2 linked regions of the Crateriforma conspicua genome follow. The protein of the gene in region 2 interacts with the protein of the main gene of each other region in a pairwise test. Links are inferred from orthologs where the notes say so. Each region holds a gene or a part of one and is shown on either strand. Other genes may lie near its edges. The genes, in order: ribD and accC.

Region 1 (8,358 bases), 140 kb from region 2 along the record:
ATGATCAGCGATTTGGATGAACACGTCGGTCAGGTGTTGCAAACGTTGGACGAATTCGGACTAACGGATCATACGATCGTTGTTTTCACTTCGGACAATGGCTCAACGCACGAAGGCCGCGATCCCAACTTTCACATCGGGGGAGCCGCCTGCAAGTTCTTTGATTCGACCGGTGGACTGAAGGGGTACAAGGGCAGTGCGGATGAAGGTGGTATTCGGGTGCCCTGCTTGGTCCGTTATCCCGGTGTGATCCCTGCCGGAACCGTCTGTGACTTTCCTTCCTATTTCCCTGACTGGTTTGCAACGTTGTCATCCTTGGCGGGCGCCGACGGTTATCAGGATCAAAGCATCGCGGATCTTTCCGACGGGACGGTTCTGACCGACGCGTTGCGTGGCAAAGATGCTGAGCGACAAAGCCCGATGATCTGGGAATTCACCGGCTACGGTGGTTACGTCGTTGTCCGCGACGGCAAGTGGAAAGCGATCCGAAGGGATGTCGTCCGCAAGAATCCTGAACCTTGGGAACTGTACGACTTGTCCAGCGATCCGGGGGAAACGAACGATTTGGCCACCGAGTTTCCCGAACGAGTCCAAGCGATGGAGCAAGTGTTCTTGGACAACCGCACGATCGAACCGGACTTTCCCAACCCTTTATATGACGCACAAACGGCGGCCAAAGAAACCTCCGGTGCAAAGGGAAGCAACTAGAATGCTTCGCAGCGGTGCCACCAAAATCAGACGTCGCCGCGTCGCTGCAAGCTGTACCGGCATCTTGATTGGTGCTTGGTTGGTGGTTTCCACCGTCCCCATGGTCGTCGCACTTCCAACGGCATCCGCCCAGGAAGCGACGGCCGACCGTAGCGACGGTCCATCATCACCGGCAAAGGATATTCGGGATGGTTCGCCTCGGATCGACATCTCGGACTATCCGGAACCGCCCGAATCACTGCGGTCTTGGATCCGATCGGGCAATGTGAGTTTTTATCGGGGTGGCACTTCGTTTGACGGTGAGACCATTTTCAAAACGGACCTGAATTTTCGCAGCCAATGCCGCTGGCGAAAGCAGCGAGAACAGAACCGCCAAGTCATCCGAATCGACTATCGATTGACGCGTCTTCGTGTGAGCTTGGCACATCACATTCATTTGAAACGGATTCCGCCGAAGGACCGTTTTTGGGATTCCGCCTTGGTGCAACACGAATTCGATCACGTTCGAATCTCCACGCTCGTTGCAAAATCGAAACACTTGGCAGACGACTTGAAAGCCGCATCACCGATTTTGCGAGAATTGCCGTCCGGCCAACGTGTGACTCAGGCATGGGTGGACCAAGTCGTTCGCGAACACGTCCAACATCGGTTTCATCAAATGAATGAACTGATCCAGATACGCTATGACGACTTGGATCAGCAAACCGCCCACGGACGGCGACCGATACCAGCCGACAGCCAGGTTCGACAATGGTTGGGCGAACCGGCCAAGGCATCGACCGAACACTGAATCAGCGTTGCGGGCATTCCGGATGGAATCCGGCGACATTGGCAATGCAGGCATCGTGTTCGCTTGGCGATCGCCCCCACCGCGTCGATCATTTCAGATTGGATCAGTGTGTAGGGGTTGGGACGATGGCGCGAAGCGTGGTAAGTTGCCCGGTTGCTAGACCAAGACCCGCTTTTTCCCCCAATCGGCGACCCAAAATGTCGGTGGACACCTATTCGATCTGCCCTTGCGGCAACGGCAAGAAGATCAAATTCTGCAAGTGCAAGGACTCGATCCACGACATGGATCGCGTGATCAAAATGGTCGAAGGCGGCCAGGTCGTCCCGGCACTTGATCGGCTGGCGGCGATCCTGGAAGAACACCCCGACGCCGCATGGGCATTGGCGATCCGCGGCCGACTGTTGATTGATTTGCGTGAATACGACACGTTGGCCGAAAACGCCGAACGGTTCATGCGATTGCAGCCCAGCAACCCATTGGCGTTGACCCAGCGTGCGGCCGCCAAGCTATTCAGCGGGGACGTCGAATCAGCCACCGGATCAATGCTGGACGCTTTGACCGAGAGCGGTCGCGAGGTCGACAGCTTCGTCATCAGCGTCGCATCGGTGTTGTCCTACACGCTGCTGCAAACCGGCGCTTTCCTGACCGCCCGCGCCTATGCAACGCTGGCGGTGATGGCCGAGGGCTTTGAAGGCCAAAACGCGGCCATGGATGTCTTGGGGCAATTGAATCACGCCCCGACGATTCCAATGCTGTTGAAATCGTTGCCCGAACCGATTTCGCGTCCGTCGACGGTTGATTGGGGCGAGCGTTTTGACGAAGCCCAGGGATTGCTTCGCAGCAACAAGGTCGTGCTGGCTGAAACGAAGCTGCAGTCTTTGCAGCGGGTCGCATCGATGGAACCGGCGATTTTGTCGGGCCTGCTGCACTGTGCCATTTGGCGTGGCAATTTGGAACGTCAATCGGACTTGTTGCGTCAATTGTCCCAGTGCGAATCGCTGGACCAGCAGCAACGTGTCCGTTTCGCGGCGATGGCCGAACTGGTTCATCCCGACCTGAAGGGAATTTCGGTTTCGTTGACACGCTTGGAAGCGACCATTGGCGATCTGGACGAGATCGAAATGGCGTTCCTGGCCGATTCACGCGTGTTGAAATTGCCCGCCGAAGCGGCCCAGAGCCTGCGACAGGAGGACGAAGAAGTCGCCCCACGCGTTGCGTTTCAAATCTTGGATCGTGACCGCCCCGAACCGACCGAAGCACCGAGCGTCGACAATTTCCCCCGATCCCTTGCCATTGTTTTGTTGTATGGCAAGCAGACCGATCGTGATGCCAAATTGATCGCGTTGGACATGCAATCCGCCGACGCGGAAACGGTTCAATCCAAACTGTCCGAACTCTTGCCCGGGGTTGAATATCAGTCGACCCAGGATCGTCAATTGCCTTTCTTGGTCGCGGCACGTCCGCAATTGGCCTTGGTCCAGTTCGAAGCCGATCCGCTGGCCGTGGACGAAACCATCGTCTCGATCCAGCGCAGCGAGGTCGCCGACCGTTTGACAAAGATCGCGTTGCCCATGCTGGGTGACCGTTCACTGGTCGACGCGGCCCAGGATTCGGACGCGAAGTTCGACTGTTCGGTGGCCGTCACGATCATGGAGTCCTATGACTTGCTGACGTCGTTGGACGAAGAATTGTCGGGCAAGATTCGATCCGCCGCCAACGTGGATGCGTTGCCCGGACTGACCATCAGCGATGACGATATCGAAGACGTCGCCAATGTTGATCTGAACCGGGTCGATGTGGCGGGGCTGAACAACGAGTCGCGGATCTACTTGATGAACCGCGCCCAGCAGGTCTCCGCGACGCCACTGCTGCGTCGAGTCGCCCAATCCATCCTGGATTCCAACATCCGCAACGAAAACCCGGATGTGACCATCATGGCCTATTTTGCTTTGGTGGGCAGTTCGACGAACTTCAAGTCCAAGCTTGCCCTGCTGGACGAAGCCAAAGCGTACGCCAAGGCGAACGACCGGGTCACGCCACGGATGCTGTTCTTGGAACTGGAACTGCGATTGCAAGCACGCGACGGCGAAGGTTTCCAGCAATCGTTGCGAGAGGTGTCGGAAACCTATGGCAATAACCCGGAAGTCATGGCCCAGCTGCAGCAAATGCTGATGTCATGGGGACTGATTCGCCCGGACGGATCGCCGCGTAACGCCGGCCCGGCTGCTGCGGCACCGGCTTCGCCGCAAGCAGAATCGGGTTTGTGGACTCCGGATTCCGGTAGCCCCGCAGCGGCGCCCCCCGCCGCATCGGGTCCGCCCGCATCGGCCCCAGAAAGTGGTAGCGGTGGCAAGCTTTGGGTCCCCGGCATGGACTGATTTCAGCGAATGCCTGACGACAGCACGCCCGCCGACGAACCGTCGGGCCCCGATCATCCCGATCCAATTTCAACGCCGCCGCCACGTCGCGGCGAATTGGCGCCCGCCCAATTTGCCACGCCCGCGGATGCCGCCGAAGCTGACCAGCGATGGATGCAAGATGCCTTGCGTTTGGCAACGGCGGGACAGGGTCACGTGGAACCGAACCCCATGGTCGGATGCGTGCTGGTTCGCGACGGCCGCTTGATCGGTCAAGGTTACCACCGGAAGTTTGGCGGTCCCCACGCGGAAGTCGAAGCGATCCGGGATTGCCTGGCGAGTGGCCAGACGACGGTCGGCTGCACAGCCTATGTCACCTTGGAACCCTGCTGTCATCACGGAAAAACACCTCCTTGCACCGGAGCCTTGATCGACGCACAGGTTCATCGCGTCGTTATCGCAGTTGCTGACCCGTTCAAACAGGTCGACCACGGCGGCATTCGGCAATTGACTGATGCAGGGATTCGCGTCGACGTCGGTGTTTTAGAATCGGAGGCACGGTTTATCCTGGCCCCCTATCTGAAACGCATCACGACGGGAATCCCGTGGATGATCGCCAAATGGGCGATGACCGCCGACGGCAGGATCGCGACCGTCACGGGCCAGAGTCAATGGATTACCGGCACGGACAGCCGGGCCGATGTCCATCAAACCCGCGGACGCGTCGATGCGATCGTCGTGGGAATGGGGACGATGTCGGCGGATGATCCGTTACTGACCGCTCGACCGCCGGGGGCCAGGGTCGCCCAGCGTCTGGTTTTCTGTCGAACGTCGCTGCCCGGCGAAACATCGCGATTGGTGCAGACGGCGGATCAGATTCCGACCACTTGTGTCGCCCCGGAAGACCTGAACCCAGTATCACAAAAACGTCTGGCCGACCTGGGTGTACGTTTTCTGCGGCCGACCGCAGAACCACCCTGTGATCAGGTAGCTCGATCGAACGATTGTGGGCCGGCGGAGATGGACCCGCCACTTCGCCGGGTCATGCGAACGTTGAGCCATGAAGGCGCAACCAACGTCTTGTTGGAATGCGGTGGGCGTTTAATGGCCAGTTTTCTTTCCGAAAACCTTCCCGACGAGTTTCACATCTATGTCGGCGCGAAGGTCTTTGGCGGTCACACGGCCCCTGGTCCGGTGGGCGGAGCTGGGATTTCGGCTATCGGTGAGAGCCCCGCGTTGGAATTGGTCGAATCCAGAGCCATCGGCGAAGACGTCAAAATTATTTATCGGCGGAAGTGAGAATCTTGCACCGTGATCGCGTGAAACGCTTTTTCTGCCGACCCTAGGCATTTCGTCGCAACCGCGCTCTTTATTTCTTCTCCCAATTTTGACGATAACCGGGGAAACGGACTCGTCGGGCTGGCCCCGACAAGAGGGCCGGCTGATGCGTCCATATCGATTCGCTCCCAGAGAGGGTTTGCCACCGAGAGACTGACTTGCCTACATACGCACCGCAAAATGGATTGGTGTTTGGTGTTGGTCCTTTGGCGGGCCCTCTTAAAACACGCTGAAAGGCGAAGAGGGTTCCGGGATGAGATGGCGTTGTTTGCTTGCCGTGATACTCGGCTTGTCCATGACGGACGTGGCGACTTTTGCTCAAGGTCGCCCGGAGGCTGAGCGTCTTTCCCCGACCCCATCGTCGCTGACAAGCGACATGTCTTTTGACGACCACGGGATGGCCCGTTTCATCTTGGTCGGCGGCCGATTGCAGCTTCACCCGCTGCAGCATCGAAAGGGCCGCGAAACCCGCGATCGTGGTGGTGTCTTTGAAAGTATTTCGGTCCAATCGCACGCGGGTCTGCCGACACTGCAGTACACGTTTCAATCGGCTGAGTGTCACTTGTCATTGAACGTCCAGGACGCCAAGTCGATCCGGATGGAATTGTTCGTCACCGACACGCAACGTCGTGATGTGCTGGAACAATACGAAGGCAAGCCCGTCCGCTGGATCACCGATGACACCATCGAAGCAGACAGCCTGTTGCACCTGAGAAGGCAAAACCCACAGTCCTTTGACAAGACGTTTGGTGAAATCGTTGCCCATCTGTTGCGTGGCCAATCGCTGCACGCGTTCAGCCGAAATGTCGACCGCAAGCTGATCCACTTGGTTTCGTCCACCGACACGGCGCTGCCGCGTCAGGACCAGATTCAACAGTGGATCGAAGCATTGTCGGCCGATCAGATCGGTAAACGTCAAACCGCACAAAACCAACTGTTGCGTGTGGGCACCCCCGTCCTGCAGATGCTGGATGCCATCCCGAGCGAACACTTGGATGCGGAACAACGGTATCGCATCAAACAGATCCGCCGACGCTTGACCCCAACCATGGAAGACTCCGTCGCGTCGTGGGCCCACCGTTTGGCCATGGACCGACAGTACTTTGCGACCATCGCGGGTGACTTACCGATCGACCAACAGTTGATCGTCAACCGACACTTAGAATCATTGGGCATGGAACCCATCGTCGGTTCGTCCGAAAGCTTGGTTCATGTGGCGACGTCATCGGATTGAATCGAACCGGACCGACCTAATGGTGCGGACGATTTGTTCTGGCGCTCTGCGTCAGTGAATCTGATGTTGTCACGACAAGCAACGACGGCCACTGAACCAGGAATCGTCGATGGCTTGTTGCTAATTAGTGAACCTGGACGTCTGCGGTCCCACGCTGGATCGACGCGAAAGCATCGCGGTAGGCCTGTTCCTTTTCCGGGAACAACGGCCCCTGGTCGATCGGCCCCACCGCACCGTGCTGAAAACGACTTTTGGGAAACACCGGCATCGTTACACCGCAAATCTGCTGGATTCCTGACGCCACGATTTGCCCCTTCAAATCGTAAAGACGCTGATGGTCCCAGTCGGTCAAACCGACAAAGGGAATCGCTTCGGCCACTTCGATCACCGCCGTGGTGGCATAGGGGCTGAACCCTTCAAAGCCAAACTTCTTTGCCGGTGCCGCGGTACGCACGTGACCACGACTTTGGCCGCCGCTGTAGGTCAGTGAATGCTTGACCGCGTCGACGCCCCACCCCTCTTGGTAAAGCATTCGATTCCCCAACACGCTGCGAATGGTTAGCTCGGGATTCTCTTCGATTGGATAGTCCTTCAAGTTTTCATCGCCGCCATCGCCATCGATCAAGTATTTCCAAGTGGGATAGCGACGTCGGACTTCGCGCAGCAGGGCGATTCCCATGGCGGCCGCCTGGACGTCCAAGGGCTTGTAGTCTTCGATGACTTGCACCGCTTCGCGCCAGTCGACCGCGTTGGGTTCGACTTTCACGGGCTCCCACAACATCTGCAAGTTCATCGATTCCAAACACGCCAACGCCTGGCGGGCATCGGTTGAATCTTCGTCACCGACATTCAGCGTGAACGCCTTTAACCTGGCTGGCGACTGGCCGCGACGGCGAAGTAAAAAATCCATCAACACGACGATCGACGTGCTGTCGATACCGCCGCTGAACATGACACCAATCGGCGCATCGGCGGGGAGGGATTCCAGCCACTGATCGCAAATTTCCGCCAAGCGTCCGATGTAGGCTTGGCCGATCGCTTGGACATTGCCGGGCAACCGGTTTCGCGGCGGCGCAAAGAAACGTGTCAGCGCGGGGTTCGGGTCGGGGCAACCGACCAATTGCAATTCCAATAGATGATGTGCCGGAACCATCCGTGTGTACGCCGCGCGGAATTGATCTCCCAAACCTTCACGCATCAGTTGTTGACGGATTTCGTCAATCCGCTCGGCAATAATCAACGCCGGTCCCTCGGCCCGCTTGGCCAAAAAATACCGCATGGGGCGTCCGATCGACCGGGCCATGCGGATGGTCTTTCCCGACTTTGCACAGATCGCAAATTGACCTTGAATCTGTGCCACTCGAGATGCGTCGCCGCTGGCAACCGCTTCGACGGCTTGGTCAAAGGTTCCCGACAGCAAAATGTTTCCGGCAGGATCCATCAGGTCGACAATGCGGTCGATCAAGGCGGTCGGCTGGTCTTGAAAAGTTCGTGACGGATTCATCGAGTCTTTGCCAAATGGGGTGGTTCGAGACGAACTCGCAACATTTCAGTCAGGGGATGATGGCCCGGGCCACAGAGGCGAAGATCGGGCCGCAAAAGCGTCCCGTCAATATACGGCTGACCGGCGGTGGCGGTCGCTATCCGGCGACAATCGCGGCACTGATCAGGGCATTCCGACCGTGTTCAACGGCCAGACGGGATCGTCATCGATTCGGGTCAATCGCAACGATTTTGCGGGCAGACCACATTCGGCGTGAAGGCTTAACCAACATGACGGTTGATCCGGACAGGCAGTCTAGGCGCTGCAATCGAACCCGATTTCGGACACAATGGGCGGCCTAGTAAGAATGGACGCGTGCCGACGCTGCCGACACGACGATTTTTTCGACGTGCGGGTCGCTCGCCTGTGCCGAAACCTTCCTTCGGCA
Region 2 (8,240 bases):
TGTGAAGTTGTCGATGTTCCGTTGCGTCTGGATCCGCGGGTGTTCGCCGGTGCTGATCGCGTGTTCCTCGGCGGGCAATCCGAACGAATCGAAACCGATCGGGTGCAGCACGCTTTCGCCGCGCAGCCGTGCGAACCGTGAAACAATGTCCGTCGCCGTGTAGCCTTCGGGGTGACCGACATGCAGACCGTCGCCGCTGGGATAGGGGAACATGTCCAGCACGTAGCGTTTGGTCCCGCCGGGCAAACGTGGCGTGGCGAACGTGCGATGGGTCAGCCAGTATTCTTGCCAGCGGGGTTCGATTTCGGCGGGGTTGTAACGCGGCATCGGTATCGCAGTCGAGTCGTCGGGAAACAGGGGATCACGGCGGAGCGTCGGCATTGCCGCCATCGCCCGGGGGCGATGGATTCGGCGGGCTCGGCAACGCCAGGGCATCGCGAGGCGGGATTCTAGGTCAACGTCGTGGAAGCTTCCATGACCGGGCAATCGCCGCCGGGGGACCTACGTTTCACCGCAATCGACGTTGACAGCGGTCCACGGCGGCTGTTATCCCGCGATTGACGACCGGATCCGTCCCTCTTTCAGCGATCCCTTTGTGGCCAAATCGGCGAACCCGCCGGAGACATGTCCGCACAGGCGGTCGTGCCGTTGACCGACGTTTGTGACCGCCCGCCGGATGTGAACGTTCGGCAGCGACGGATCCCCCCACCGACCAACCAGGCTTCATCGCCAGCGTTCTTTTTGCGGGAAAAGAACGCCATCCGTGCCTGCCAAAGGTTTCGCAGCCGCGTGACCTTTGGTGTACGGACGTGCCAGGATCACCGCGCGACGATTACTGGGTCAATCGTCTCGACAATGACCTGCGGCGATGAAGTCACGACGCACCGGGGTGCGCTACGACGTGCCCCGGTGCGGGGATACAATCGCCAGCATGCCGACCAACGATCCCCAGCGCGAAGCCGCGACTGACGACGCAGCGTCTGACGAACAAGTCAACGCCGACGCAGCCACCGACGTCCAAGCCGGAACCGACCCCGAATCCGCGTCGCAGGGTGCCCAAGGCGATCTTGCGGGCGATCCCGCCGATGAAGTCCTGCCGGGCGATGACACGGGGTTGGACGACGCTCCGCCGGTGACCGTCCAGGATGAACGACGACGGCGGCGCCGAAAGAAACAGTTGGCCGTGGCCGTCGCGGTGATCGCGGCGGTGATCGCGGTGGTTGTGTTCTGGGGCGGCGAATCGCTGGATGTGATGCCGGAAACGACGGAGGAAGTTCCCGCGGCCCAGCGCTTTCACGCTCTGGTCGAACAGATTCGTGCCGAAGATCTGCAATCCATCCACGTGACCGAATTCGAGGTCACCGACGCGATGTGTCAACAATTGCGGGGCTTGGACAGTTTGCAACACGTGATCTTTGACCAAGGCAGCATCGGTGACGAAGGCTTGGCGGCGATCGCGTCGTTGCCCAAGTTGCAGCACGTCCGCTTGCGATTGTCGCCGATCACCGACCAAGGCTTGGCGTCGCTGACCGAGTGTTCCGATCTGTGGCTGATCAATCTGCCGCACAGCCGGGTGACGGCCGATGGTGTCGCCCAGCTGGGCAAACTTCCGCGGTTAAGACAGCTGCGTTTGGGAACCGATCGAGCGGGCAATGACATTTGCCGCGCGATCGCCGGTTTGACGTCGCTGCGTGGCATTCACCTGATCGGCATCGGGGTGACCGACGAAGGGATGAAGTTGATGGCGGAAATGCCCTACCTGGAATCGCTGTATTTGGACGATTCCGCGGTGACCGATGTCGGATGGCAATGGCTGTTCGACACCAAGCCACAGTTGCACGTGCACGTCGATCAGCAGCACCACGATCGCGACCCCCACGCCCATCGCCACGACTGATCGGCGGCCGGCCATCGCGTCGAATCCCATTCGCACAGACTTGGATCGACGCGCCCGAACCGTCATGATTGGCGGCATGAATGCGAAAGCCCCCCACGCCGATCGTTTGCGCTCTTTGCGTCAGTCCTTCGAAACGCACCAAATCGATGCGTTGTTGGTGACCGACGAAATCAATGTCGGATACTTGTCCGGGTTTACCGGCGACAGTTCGTACCTGTTGGTCGGAACCGGCGAAGCGACGCTGTTGAGTGACCGACGATACGAAACACAAATCGCCCAGGAGTGTCCTCACTTGGCCGCCGCGGTTCGGCCGCCCTCTCAATCAATGCCGGACTTGCTGGCGGAGGTCTTCGCCGGATCCTGTTACCGTCGCGTCGGCGTCGAATCATCCAGCGTCACGTTGGCCCAGTGGGACGCTTGGCAAGACCGTTTGGCCGATGCCGAGCCGTCGATCCAGTGGGTGCCGACCGCGGGCGTCGTCGAAGCGTTGCGGCAAATCAAAGACGAATTTGAAATTGGTCGGATCCGCCAATCCATCGACATCGCCGAACGAGCGTATGTTTCGGTGACCAGCCGTTTGACGCCTCGGATGACCGAACGCGAAGTCGCCCATGACTTGGAATCCGTGATGCGGACCCTGGGGGCATCGGGGGTCAGTTTTGAACCCATCGTTGGTGCCCAGCCCAGTGGTGCCCTGCCCCATTATCGGCCCGATGCGGTTCCGCTGGGCGATGCCCCGACGCTGTTGATCGACTGGGGGGCTTTTTATCAAGGCTATGCCAGCGACCTGACGCGGACGCTGCATCGTGACGCCGCTAGCGATGCGTTTCGTCGCGCCTACGACGTGGTTTTGGCAGCTCAATTGGCGGCGATCGAACGCATCAGCGATGGCGTCGCTGCCAGCGATGTCGATGCGGCTGCCCGCAATGTGATCGAAGCGGCGGGAATGGGCGACGCTTTCAAACACGGCTTGGGACACGGCATCGGGCTGCAGATCCATGAATCCCCCCGGATGGCGTCGGTCAGCCCGCAGGTGTTGTCCAGCGGGATGGTCGTCACGGTTGAACCCGGCGTCTATTTCGAGGGTGAATTCGGCATCCGAATCGAAGATGACGTCTTGGTGACCGATTCCGGGTGCGAAGTGCTGACGCGATTGCCCAAGGGCCTCGATGATTGTCGGCTGATTCTGTAAAGTCTGCGATCTGATCTTTTGGGGCCACAGCGCCGATACTGATTCGCCACCCGGGCCCAACGGGGCTGGGGCGGCCCGGTCGGGGCACCCACCACGAAGCCTCGCGCTGCTGAAAATCATCCGTGGCTTTTCCCGTCACCTCCGCGATAGAACGATAAAGAATGAGCAAGGGAGAAAAGTCAAACACCGGCGTGTTTGACATCGATCGCATCCGTCAAATCGTCCAGTTGATGGAACAGCACGAGCTTGGCGAAGTCGATCTTCAGCAAGGCGACGAAAAAATCAAACTGTGCCGTGGGGTTGCCCAGGCTGCCGTGCCCGTCGCCGCACCGGCACCGGTGGCGGCTGCACCGGCCGCGGCGCCTGCCGATGCATCGGCCGACACGTCGGGCACCATCACGATCAACGCGCCGATGGTGGGCACGTTTTATTCACGCCCCAATCCCGAATCGGAAACGTTCGTCAAGGTCGGCACGGTGGTCAGCCCCGATACGGTGTGCTGCATCGTCGAAGCGATGAAGGTCTTCAACGAAATCCCCGCCGAATGCAGCGGCAAGATCGTTGAAGTGTTGGCCCAAGACCAACAAGCCGTCGACTTTGGCAAACCGTTGTTCCGTGTCCAACCGCTGGACGGTTGAAGCAAAACCTGACGTTCTATGTTTAAGAAAATTCTGGTCGCCAACCGCGGCGAAATCGCGCTGCGCGTCATCCGCGCTTGTCGTGAAATGGGCATCACCAGCGTCGCCGTCTTCAGTGACGCCGACCGTGATTCGATGCACGTCCAATTGGCCGACGAAGCGTACTGTGTCGGTACCGCCCGCAGTGCCGACAGCTATCTGCGGATCGATCAAATCATCGCGGCCGCAGAAGTTTCCGATGCCGACGCGGTCCACCCGGGCTACGGCTTTCTGTCGGAAAACGCCCACTTCAACGAAGTCTGTCGGGAAAGCGGATTCGAGTTCATCGGCCCCAGTGCCGATGCGATGCGCAAACTGGGCGACAAAAATACCGCCCGGTCGATCGCCATCGCCAATGAAGTCCCCGTCGTTCCGGGCAGTGACGGGTTGATCGAATCGGACGACGTGGCACGACAGACCGCGGCGGAAATCGGCTATCCCGTTTTGATCAAAGCCACCGCCGGTGGTGGTGGCAAAGGCATGCGGATCGCCGAGAGCGAAGACGTTCTGGCCGGCGCACTGAAAGCCGCCCGAAACGAAGCCGCCGCCGCATTTGGTAACGGTGGTGTCTACCTGGAAAAGTTCATCGATCGGCCACGCCACATCGAAGTCCAAGTCATCGCCGACACCCACGGCAACGTTTGCCACTTGTTCGAACGTGATTGCAGCGTCCAGCGTCGGCACCAAAAGCTGATCGAAGAAGCACCCTGCAGCACGCTGACCCCCGAACGTCGTGACGCGATCTGCCAGGCGGCGGTACGCATGATTCGCGGGGCCGATTATGCCAACGCGGGGACCGTCGAGTTCATCGTTGACCAAAACAACGATTTCTATTTCATCGAAGTCAATGCTCGGATCCAAGTCGAACACCCGGTCAGCGAACTGGTCGCCGGCGTGGACTTGATCAAAGAACAGATCCGCGTGGCCACCGGCCAGCCGCTGTCATTCAAGCAAGAGGATCTGGTCTGCACCGGGACGGCGATCGAATGCCGCATCAATGCGGAGAATCCGGATCGCGGTTTCCAGCCGTCCCCCGGTCGAATTGAATCGATGTTTGCCCCCGGCGGGATGGGCGTCCGTTTCGATTCGCACGTCTATGCGGGCTACACCGTTCCGCCACACTACGATTCGATGATCGGCAAGCTGATCGTGCACCGTCCGACGCGTGAAGAAGCGATCGCGACGATGCGGCGTGCTTTAGCAGAACTGCAGATCAAGGGCATTTCCACCACGGCTTCCTTCCATGATGTCGTGCTGGGCCACCCCGAGTTTGTGGCCGCGACCATCGATACCAAGTGGGTGGATCGCGAGTTCCAAAAACCCTGATTGATCGGTCGTGATGCGATCGATCTAAAATCGCTCGGTCGACGCTTCGGTGTCGGCCGAATCAGATCCAGCGGCGTCCAACGCGGCGATCCATTCTTGCGGCTGGTCACCGAAGTCTTTGCCGGTCGCGTCACGCAGCGAATTGACCGCCAAACGCTGGGTCGACGGGTCGCTGTCATTCAGTGCGATGCGCAGTGCGTCCACGGCGACCGGAGATTGAAATCGTCCGAGTGCGGCGATCGCGGAATTGCGGACATCATCATCGGGGTCGGCGTTGACCGTGGTGGCCAACAGCCGCGCCGCTTCCTCGTCACCCCGTTTACCCAGCCCACGACAAGCTTCCATTCGGACTTTGAAGTCGTCGTCATCCAGGCCCTTGCGTAACAGGTCCAGTCCGTTGGCTTCGTCGGCACGGCCCGCGGCGACGACGGCCAACCGCCGCATTTCCGCGCTGGGGTCGTGTTCGTAAATCTTGTCCAGTTCACTTAGCCAATACTGTTGGCGATCGGCGGTCATCCGGGCGATGCCACCAGCGACGTCCTGCAGTTCTTGGTGTCTTTCAAAATCGGTGATGCCCAACTGGCGGTCGTCACGCCATTCTTTCATCACAAAGTACGGATTGACCTTTTTCAACGCGTACAGCGGTCCGTCGTGACAACCCGGCGCGATCGTCATGATCGTGCCAAGCAGAACGGCGGATCGTATCGCGAAACCGAGGCGAATGGCCTTAGCAGGACGACTCGGTTCGATTCGGCTGCGGATCATGCGTGAATCAAGGCTCGTGAAGGAACGCGTCAGGGAAGGTCCGATGCCAAGGCAACGCGACCGTTTTGCGATGTAGCAAACCACGATGGCTGCCTCCAAGGGCAGTTTCTCGGCAACTGTGAAACTGCCAGTTTCCGCAACTGCTGGGATAGGCACCGAATGCGGGCCGGCGCAATCCCCCCGCCCAATCGATCCATTCCGATCAGTTGGCCCCATCGGATTGCCTTCCCATGGTTTCTAAATGAACGCACGCGCCATGTGCTAACAGTCAACGGCACAGTTTCCATAGAGCCGGACGAATCGCGATCTGGGTATTGCGTCGACGAATCAATGTGACTTGGCAGAGTTGTGGTTTGGGACGACGTGAATCCGTTGCGATGTGGTGTTTCGGCACGAGCAAACTGATGGGGGCATCATGGCACTTTCCATTCACTCCAACCGTTGGACGATCTTTGCGCTGTTGATCGCGTCGGCTTGGATTGCATTCATCGCCCAGGCGCCAAGGGTGCAATCCGCCCACGATTCCATCGCTTCACGTTCGTCCAACGTCCGTGTCGATCCCGCTGGGGCGGACTTTCCCGAGTCGGTCACAACCGAGACGCATTCGGGCCAGCGCGTTCCAACATCCGACAGCGTGAATACCCACGATCGGATCACGATTCATGTGGGAACGTCCACATCGATGACCGGGCCATGCGCTGATTTGGGTAATTCCGTGTTGGACGGGATTCGGGCCTCGTTCCACCAGGCGAACGCCGAAGGCAAGCGGTATCGATTTCAAATCACGGCGATGGATGATGCCTATGATCCTGCCAAAACGGCGTCGAACACGAAACGGTTGCTGGCCGATCCGACAATCTTGGCGGTGATCGGCAATGTCGGAACTCCGACCGGCGTGGTTGCCGCGACGATGTGTTGCCAGACAGACACGTTGTTTTTCGCACCGATCTCGGGCGCGCAGATTCTGCGAACCGAAGGGACGCAGACGCTTCAGCATTTTCGCGGCAGCTATGAAGACGAGGTGTTGGCGTCGATCAACGCGATCCTTCGCTACAGCGACGTTTCCGCCGACCAGATCGGCTTTTTCTGTCTGCGGGACGGACTCGGGATGGCGGGATTCAAAGCCGCCTGTCAAGTATTGGAGCAACACGGTGGTATTCCCCCGCACCACATACCGGTCGGGTTGTACGCCAGAGATTCATTGGCCATTCAAAACGGTTTGGCGGACCTGCTGAATCACCAGCGACCGCCGAGAGCGATCATCGTGGGCGCGTCAACCGACGCGGCGAAAGAGTTTGTGTCCCATGCGCGACGCCATGGCTATCGCGGCTGGATCATCTGTATCAGCTTCGTCCAAACGGATTCGCTGGCACGTGTCATCGCCGTCGACGACCGTCGAGTGATCGCGACTCAGGTGGTCCCCGATCCGCTTTCAAACCACGCTATTGCGATCCGGTATCGCGACGCGTTGAAAGACTTCTCGCAAAAATCGCATCCGAATCCCGCATCATTCGAAGGCTATTTGCTTGGATCCGCATGGGTGCATGCCGTCGAATCATTGGAAGTCCATCCCAACCGGAAATCGGTGGTTCAGGCCGTTGAAAACATTTTCGCGGGGATCACACCGGTTCCCTGGTTGGAAGAATTCCGCAGTCCGCAAAACCCCGATGGCAAGCGGATTTGGGCCACCCGACTGACGTCATCGGGAGTCCAATATGAAACGTGGGATCAGATCTTTGCATCGGAGGCGTTGTGATGCATCGAGTCATTCCCCCCCACAAACTCATTACGGCCATGCTACTGGCCGGGGTCGTCTCGGGAATCATTCTGCTGGTCAGCTGCGTGGTGACGCTTCAGCGGCTGAACGACCAACGTTTGCAAGCGGCCGAAGCTGAGATTCGGGCACGCGAGCTGGTCGATCAGACCCAGCGTTTTCGCAGTTCGATTGAAAGCATCGCCCTGCGTCCCGAGCGGCAAGATTGGGAACAGGTCGGCGGTCAAGCAGAAAGGGAACGTGATCAACTGCGCGAAGCTTTACAGTTCGTCGATTGCGGCCAGCAGCATCGTCCCGACGACTGCCAGTGTCAGAAGCTTTACGAATCCTTGGATGAAATCGTTCTTGAAATCCAAGGCTTGGGGCGATCAAGCAAGGTTCTGCGCGGCGATTTGCAAGTGCTGAAGCAACAGTTTTGTGTCGCTCGTGATGCTTTACTGCGAATCCGTACCGCCGCTGAGTCCGTCGAAGGACGCTACCGTTTGAATGGCAGCATTTCGCCAGGAGATGAAAACCATCGCAACATTCAAACGATTGTTGTGGAATGCAGCGATGCCTTGCACTACATGGAACGGACGCAAGCTGCGTCGCACGTCAGTGAACTGCTTC

Evidence for each region.
Region 1: the proteins of accC (region 2) and ribD interact in binary tests that used the Escherichia coli proteins (3 or more experiments, as listed by UniProt). The link is inferred for Crateriforma conspicua from one-to-one orthologs.

What each region holds. Positions count from the first base shown.
Region 1 is NZ_CP036319.1:4,983,752-4,992,109, forward strand. Bases 3,050-6,019 are described here. They hold ribD (bifunctional diaminohydroxyphosphoribosylaminopyrimidine deaminase/5-amino-6-(5-phosphoribosylamino)uracil reductase RibD), read left to right. Parts: upstream 3,050-3,885; coding sequence 3,886-5,154; downstream 5,155-6,019. Other genes in these bases: Mal65_RS18255 (tetratricopeptide repeat protein), read left to right, coding at 3,050-3,876; Mal65_RS18265 (M3 family oligoendopeptidase), read left to right, coding at 5,570-6,019. Outside these bases: Mal65_RS18245 (arylsulfatase), read left to right, coding at 1-708; Mal65_RS18250 (hypothetical protein), read left to right, coding at 710-1,498; more of Mal65_RS18255, read left to right, coding at 1,696-3,049; more of Mal65_RS18265, read left to right, coding at 6,020-6,427; Mal65_RS18270 (asparagine synthase C-terminal domain-containing protein), read right to left, coding at 6,552-7,931. UniProt on the Escherichia coli protein: Converts 2,5-diamino-6-(ribosylamino)-4(3h)-pyrimidinone 5'-phosphate into 5-amino-6-(ribosylamino)-2,4(1h,3h)-pyrimidinedione 5'-phosphate.
Region 2 is NZ_CP036319.1:4,846,620-4,854,859, reverse strand. What follows is about bases 3,067-5,918. They hold accC (acetyl-CoA carboxylase biotin carboxylase subunit), read left to right. Parts: upstream 3,067-3,745; coding sequence 3,746-5,092; downstream 5,093-5,918. Other genes in these bases: Mal65_RS17630 (HEAT repeat domain-containing protein), read right to left, coding at 5,117-5,767; accB (acetyl-CoA carboxylase biotin carboxyl carrier protein), read left to right, coding at 3,251-3,727; Mal65_RS17645 (M24 family metallopeptidase), read left to right, coding at 3,067-3,089. Outside these bases: leuS (leucine--tRNA ligase), read right to left, coding at 1-327; Mal65_RS17650 (leucine-rich repeat domain-containing protein), read left to right, coding at 932-1,897; more of Mal65_RS17645, read left to right, coding at 1,974-3,066; Mal65_RS17625 (ABC transporter substrate-binding protein), read left to right, coding at 6,273-7,613; Mal65_RS17620 (PAS domain-containing sensor histidine kinase), read left to right, coding at 7,613-8,240. UniProt on the Escherichia coli protein: This protein is a component of the acetyl coenzyme A carboxylase complex; first, biotin carboxylase catalyzes the carboxylation of the carrier protein and then the transcarboxylase transfers the carboxyl group to form malonyl-CoA.